Regions from separate parts of the Thiomonas sp. OC7 genome, predicted to be linked through region 2. Evidence: riboswitches for the same ligand, from Rfam matches in the RefSeq annotation. Region 2 holds a riboswitch; the other holds the start of a gene.
What was found. A riboswitch is a leader RNA that binds a small molecule or an ion and turns the genes downstream of it on or off. The one in region 2 is predicted to bind fluoride.

Region 1 (3,618 bases), 2.1 Mb from region 2:
CTGCGCCTGTGCGAGCTGTTGTTCGCCGTCGAGGGCCGCGTGGGTCAGCGCAAGCTCTGGGGCATCGTCTCCCTGGCCGAGCGCTACCCCCGGCGCCTGGTCGACGCCGCCTGCGCCCGGGCGCTGCACGAAGGCGTCTACAGCTATCGCCACGTCAAGGCGCTGACCGAGAGGCTCGTCGCCGACGCCTTGCAGGCCCTCGACGCCGCTCCGAGCGCCGAGCCGCTGACCCAGCAGCACGAGCTGATCCGCCCGGCCGAGGAGTACGCCGATCTGTTCGCCCGTGCCGCCGCCGACTCTCTCACCCACGACAGGAGCCACCAGCATGACCCTCAATGAGATCGAACGTTCCCTGCGCGAGCTGCGCCTCTCCGGCATCGCCGACACTTTGTCCACGCGCGTGCTGCAGGCGCAGAGCAGCCAGGAGCCGTTCCTGGTGACCCTGGGCGCCATGCTGCAGGACGAGCTCGACCGGCGGCGATCCCGCCTCAACGACCGTCGGTTCAAGCAGTCGCGCCTGGACGAGAAGGCCACCCTGGCCGACTTCGACTGGCGCTTCAACCCCAAGCTGCCGCGCGCGGCCTGCTTCGAGCTGCACACTCTCAAGTTCATCGGCGACGGCGCCAACGCGCTGATCATCGGCAAGCCCGGCACCGGCAAGAGCCATGTGGCCAAGGCCGTGGCCTACCAGGCCACGCTGCAGGGCTATGACGTGCGCTACGTCGAGGCCGACACCGAGTTCGCCCACTACGCCCTGGCCAGCACCGCCGAGCAAGCATCCATGCTGCGCGCCTGGATCGAGCCCGACCTGCTCGTGCTCGACGACCTGTTCCTGGCCCGGCGCATCGGCGACGCCGCGGCCGAACTGCTGCAGGCCATCGTCCACCAGCGCTACAAGCACCGCCGCTCCATCATCGTCACCTCCAACCGCGTCGTGCAGGACTGGGGCAAGTACCTCGGCGACGCCACCATGGCCACCACCATCCTCGACCGCCTCATGCACCGCGCCGCCATGCTCGAGTTCGAGGGCCGCAGCTACCGCCTCAAGGAGGCCGCAGCGCGCATCGCCGTCACCGCCGATGCCTCATAATCCGCCCGTCCTGCATGGAGGAGTTTGACTGGCCATAAGTGGGGGAATTTGAAGTGGCCATCGGGGGCCGCGACCATAGGTTCTGCTCGGTGCGGCGTCGGGCCGCGGCGTCGGCTCCAGATCTTGCGGCCGTGGGTAGGTGTGTCTGGCCCTGAGCACCAGGGTCAGATTGATGAGCGCGGGGATGAGCAACAAACCGTAAACCAGGCGGTAGTCATGCTGCCACAGCAAGACCGCCGCCACGAGTAGCGGCCCGAGCACGGCGCCGGTCTGGTCCAGCGCTTCGTGCAGGCCGAAAGCCCAGCCGTAGCCGCCCAGGCTCTGCCCGGCATGCGCCAGCAAGGCGTCGCGCGGCGGGTTGCGCAGGCCTTTGCCAATGCGCTCGAGCACGAGCAGCAAGGCGGCCTGGGGCCAGGTGTGGGCCAACGCCAACGCCGGCACTGACAGCATCTGCACGCTGTAACCCACAAGGATGATGGGCCAGAAAGCCTGGGTTCGATCAGCGGCGCGACCCGACAGCAAACGCAGCGCATACCCCGCCAGTTCGCCAAGCCCGCTGACACTGCTGATGACAAGGGCCGAAGCGCCGAGCAGACCGAGATAGGGGCCGAGGACGCTGCGCGAACCTTCGTAAGTGCAGTCGGCGAACAAGCTGAGCACGCCGATCGTCAGCACGAAGGCCAACGCCTGGCGCTTGCGTGCCGGGCTCACTGGTGAGCCGTCGACAGCGTCGAGATCGGGCGCCCGCATCAGTATTTCTGCCGCGCCGGGATCACGCCGCGTACACCGCCCAGCGGGTCGTCCATGTCACCGTGGTAGCGGGGGATGAGATGCAGATGAACGTGGAGAATGCTCTGGCCGGCGGCCAGTCCGCAGTTCACGCCGAGGTTGAAGCCGTCGGCGTCGTGCTCGCGCTTGAGCAGGGTGCGGGCGTTGTCGGCCAGCGCGAGCAGGCTTCGCTTCTCGTCCCAGGTAGTGTCGAACCAGTCGGCCACATGGCGATAGGGAATGATGAGCATGTGCCCCGGAGTCACCGGGTCGCGATCGAAAATCGCATAGGCCAGATTGTTGCGCAGTACCGGTTCTGTGATCTGGCAGAACGGGCAGGGCTTGGTGGCGGACATCGTCGTCTCCTCGGCATGGTCCGACGCGCAGCGTGGCGACACGGAGCGCAGAACAGACATCATCAGCCTGGAGGCGGTTGGGGTCAGGAGGATGTCATCTCCTGGGATGCATTACAACAAAGCTGAAGCAGATGGCATGTTTCGAATTGTTAGTTCATGTCTGCTCGCCTTGGGCTGCATACTCAGGTCAAGCCGCGCAGATGGGCAGTATCGTTGACCCGGTGCACGCTCACCTGAGCATCCGCGTGGATGTCGAGCACATTGATGCAGCAAGGGCTTTGCTCGATGCGCCAATAGCTTGAAAGCGGCAACTCCAGCGCCTGCATCAGCAGCACGCGGTTGACGCTGTCATGCGCCACCAGCACCACGGTGTCGTCGGCATGGCCGGCGAGCAATTCGCGCAGCGCGTCGGCCGTGCGCAGCGCCACCGCCTGCAAGGATTCGCCGCCGGGAAATCGCATCCACTGGGGAGTTTGCTTCCACAGCGCGAAGTCGCGCGGGAACTCGGCGCGGGCTTGCTCATGGGTTTTCCATTGCCATTCGCCGTAGTCGAAATCGTCGATGCCCGACTGCACCTGCGCTGGCAGGCCGCAGGCTGCAGCAATGGCCGCGCCGGTATCGCGGCAGCGCTGCATCGGGCTGGTGTAGATGGCCGCAGCTTGGAACTGAGTGGCGATGGTCTGGCCAAGCGCTGTGGCCTGGCGTCGGCCCAGATCAGTAAGTGCCAGCTCCATACGACCGCGAAAGCGTGGCGGCGTGATGCCTTCAACCTCGCCATGACGGGTGAGAACGATGTGCATGTGATGCTCCTTGCGTAAAGACACGGAATAGGCCCGTGCTGGCCATGCCGACATTCGCGGCGTGGCCATGTTGCCTCGCAAGGGTGTCTGCGGCAAGTCACTGTCACTGCATCTTGCCGGGAAAAGCGCGAATCGGTCATGTAGGCGCTTTTCTCCAAACCAAATGGCGGGTGTGGGTCCGCAGCACCGTTTGGTGATTGACCAAGCGGACATTCAGATGCGGCCGTGAACCGCGGAATCTGACCGTCCGTTCCGGCCGAGCACTTGCCGGTCGACATAATTGGTCGAATGACCGCCGCACCTTGAAGCTGCCGTTGACGTATAGCCAGGTCCATCGGCCGCAGACGAACGGAGCCACATCTCACATCGAGGAAGAGAAATTGGCGAAGACACTGGGCTGACTTCAACCCCTGTGAAGCTGCAAAGTGCTGCGCCGTGATCACGCTGCGCCTGGCGGCAGCAACAATTCATCGCCTGCGACCGGCACAGCATCCGGGCTAGCCTCCAGCCAGGCGTCGAACGCCGTGAGATCACCACGGCTACGCCGCTGCGCGAAATAAGCGCTCGTCTTGAGCGCTGACACCTTTTCGGCAATGGCGGTCAC
Region 2 (3,618 bases):
TCATGCCTGCCGCGTAATGTTTGAGCAGAGGCCGCAAAAGCGGTACTGAGCTACAAACTGGAGCTGACGATGCAGATCATCCTCACACGGCATGGTGAAGTTGAAGGCATTCATCCCGAGCGTTTTCGCGGGCGTATGGAACTGGAGTTGACCGCACTCGGTCGCCATCAGGCCAAGGCGGTGGCGCAGCGCATCGCCGCCGAGTTTTCCCCGCAGGCGGTTTACACCAGCCCGATGGGACGCTGCCGCGAAACCAGCGCCGACATTGCCGCGGCCTGCGGCCTGAGCGCACAGGTGCTCGAAGGGATGAACGATCTCGACTACGGCCAGTGGCAGTGGAAGACGCACGAGGAGGTGAAGGCAGCGCATCCGCAGACCTACGCCTTATGGAAAAGCGCGCCGCAGTGGGTGCGCTTTCCCGGCGGCGAGTCGCTGCAGGACTTGGCGCAGCGCACTGCCGACGGCCTGAGGGCGCTTTTGCAGCGTCATGCCGAGCACACCGTGGTGCTGGTCGGGCACGACAGCGTCAACCGCGCGCTGCTGCTGCACGCGCTCGATCTGCCGCTATCGGGCTACTGGCGCATCACGCAAAAGCCTTGCTGCCTCAATCTTTTCAGCGTGGATGCACAAGGCAAGGTCGCGCTGCAACTCGTCAACGACACCACGCATCTGCGAGGCTTGGCATGAAATCCGGCGGCGATTCGCAGTGCCCGTTCTGCCAGGACATGCCCTGGGTGCTGCGCAACGGACTGGGCTTTGCGGTGTATGACCGCACGCCCGTCAACCCGGGGCATCTGCTGCTCATTCCCTTTCGCCATGTAGCCGACTGGTTCGACTGCACCCCGCAGGAACATCAGGCGCTGCTCGAACTAGCTGCTCAAGGCCGCGCTCTGCTGCTGCGCGAGCACCGGCCGGATGGTTTCAACCTGGGCGTGAATTGCGGCCGTGCGGCCGGGCAGAGCATTTTCCATGTGCATCTGCACCTCATCCCGCGTTACGACGGCGACATGGACGAGCCGCTGGGCGGTGTGCGCGGCGTGATTCCGGCGCGGCAGAAGTATTGAGCGATTGCATTTCGAAGCAACCTTGAGCGCCCCGGACATTGACCCTGCGCATTTCATGGCCTAAATTCAAATCAACAAACGGCGATGGAGTTCGCCGTGCAATTGCCTCAATAGGGGTTTCGCCCCAGGCTGATGACTCCTACCCATGTTCCGGTTGACCTGCTGCCTGTGCAGCAGGCGCCGCCTTCAGGGAGGAGTCGCGGATGTTTACATCCCCATTGATCAGGAGTGTCTTGCCGCAGGCGCAAGACGGGGCTTCCGCCCAGCGCTTTCGGTCCGCGCAAAAACAACTCATGCTCCCGCTTTGTTCACAGCGCCTGTGTCTGCTGGTGCGTCGGTTCGTGCTTGCCAACATCTGAAAGGAGTTCCGTATGTCTTCGATCTCATCTTCTCTTCTTGGCCGGGTTGACGCGCGTCTGTCCCATCTTCCGCTGCCCTGCAGTGTGGTGCTGCCGGGCGGGCAGCGCGTGGGCCCGAGCAACGCGCAAATCGAAATGCGCCTGCGCGACAAGCGGGCGCTATGGCACATCACCACCGGGCAGATCGGCAAACTGGCTGAAGATTATGTCGAGGGGATGGTGGACATTCTGGGCAATCTGCGCGACCTCATGCGCATCGCCCCGGTGCTGCTCGACGACGACCCGCGCAACGAGCCTTCGGCCGCCACCGCGCGGATGTGGCACGGCTTGCGCCGCACCCTGTGGGAGCACAGCCACCACAGCCGCGAAAAGGATGCCGCGCAGATTCAGAGCCATTACGACGTGTCCGACGATTTTTATGCCCTGTGGCTCGACCCGCGCCGGGTGTATTCCTGCGCCTATTTCGCCGAGCCGTCGATGACCCTGGCGCAGGCGCAGGAAGCCAAGCTCGATCACATCTGCACCAAGCTCATGCTCAAGCCGGGCGAGCGCTTCATCGACATCGGCGCAGGGTGGGGCGGGCTGCTGCTGTGGGCCGCCGAGCACTACGGCGTGGACGCGACCGGCATCACCCTGTCGAAGAATCAATACAACCATGTGAACCGGCTGATCGTCGAAAAAGGCTTGCAGGGACGAGTGCGCATGTTGCTGCAGGACTACCGCGATGTGGACGAATCGCAGCCCTTCGACAAGGTCGCTTCGGTGGGCATGTGCGAACACGTCGGCCGCCCGAATCTGCCGCTGTATTTCAGCAAAATCCGCCGCCTGCTCAAGCCGGGCGGGCTGGTGATGAACCACGGCATCACCGCCGGCGGGGTGGACAACAGCCAGCTCGCCGGCGGCATGGGCGACTTCATCGAGAAGTACATCTTCCCGGGCGGGCAGCTCGTGCATGTCAGCGTAATGGCCGAGACCATGACGCGCGGCGGCCTGGAGCCGCTGGATTTCGAATGTCTGCGGCCGCATTACGCCAAAACGCTGTGGTACTGGGTCGATGCGCTCGAAGGCCATCTCGACGAAGCTCGCCGCGTGCTGGGCGAGCATGCGGAGAAGACCTTGCGCGCTTACCGGCTGTACCTCGCGGGATCGGCCATGGGCTTTGAGCAGGGATGGATTTCGCTGTTCCAGATTCTTGGAAGCCGCCCGGATGGTGTGGTGGAAGACCGCATCGACTGCGACCGCCTGCTGCGGGCCCGGCAGTCCGAGTATCCGTTCAACCGTAGCTACCAGTATGCGGGCAAGACAAGCGCAGGCTCGGCAGTCGCGGAGAAGCCGCAAGTCGTTGCGGCGCCGGTCGAAGCGCAGACGGCGTAGTTGCGCGTCATTTTGCGAGTGCGGCGGCGCGGTTTCGCGCCGTCGATGTCCACCCTTCAAGGAGAGGCCATGCCTGCTTCAGACGCTCTTATTTCTTCGATTCGCGCGCAGGAAATTCTCGATTCCCGCGGCACGCCGACCGTCAAGGCCACGATCACGCTGCAGTCGGGGGCGCGCGCCTCGGCGGCGGTGCCTTCGGGGGTTTCCACCGGCAGCAACGAGGCGGTGGAACTGCGCGACGGCGACCCGAAGCGCTATTTCGGCAAAGGGGTGCGCAAGGTGATTGCTCACATCGAGGGCGAAATCGCCGAGGCGCTCAAAGGGCGGGATGTGTGCGATCAGGCCGCGATCGACGCGGCACTCATCGCCCTCGACGGCACGCCCAACAAGGCGCGTCTGGGCGCCAATGCGCTGCTGGCGGTGAGCATGGAGCGCGCGGGCTATCGGCCGGGAGAAGATATCGCCATTGCGCTCGACCCGGCCTCGACCTCGTTCTACAAAAATGGCCGCTACCACTTGAGCCGCAGCGGCAATCAGGTGCTCGACAGCCAGGAGATGGTCGAGCTGTATCAAGGTTGGCTCAACGTCTTTCCCATCGTCTCGATCGAAGACGGCCATGCCGAGGACGACTGGTCCGGCTTTGCTGCGATGACGCGCCAACTCGGCGGTCAGATTCAGATCGTCGGTGATGACAACTTTGTCACCAATACCCGCATCATCCAGCGCGGCATCGACGAAGGCACGGCCAATGCCTCGCTCATCAAGCTCAACCAGATCGGCACGGTGAGCGAAACCATCGCCGCGGTGCGTCTGTGCCAGAA

Region 1: linked by a shared signal. The riboswitch ahead of BIO17B3_RS08150 (HIT family protein) and the one ahead of BIO17B3_RS18415 (class I SAM-dependent methyltransferase) in region 2 are both predicted to bind fluoride.

The regions. Positions count from the first base shown of each region.
Region 1 is NZ_LR131953.1:1,682,703-1,686,320, forward strand. It holds gene istA (IS21 family transposase) at 1-339, shown strand, start outside; gene istB (IS21-like element helper ATPase IstB) at 326-1,090, shown strand; gene BIO17B3_RS08145 (MFS transporter) at 1,085-1,840, opposite strand; gene BIO17B3_RS08150 (HIT family protein) at 1,840-2,214, opposite strand; fluoride riboswitch at 2,261-2,325, opposite strand; gene BIO17B3_RS08155 (histidine phosphatase family protein) at 2,397-3,014, opposite strand; gene BIO17B3_RS08160 (hypothetical protein) at 3,454-3,618, opposite strand, start outside.
Region 2 is NZ_LR131953.1:3,805,217-3,808,834, forward strand. It holds gene BIO17B3_RS18405 (histidine phosphatase family protein) at 70-687, shown strand; gene BIO17B3_RS18410 (HIT family protein) at 684-1,064, shown strand; fluoride riboswitch at 1,136-1,213, shown strand; gene BIO17B3_RS18415 (class I SAM-dependent methyltransferase) at 1,436-2,797, shown strand; gene BIO17B3_RS18420 (hypothetical protein) at 2,867-3,618, shown strand, end outside.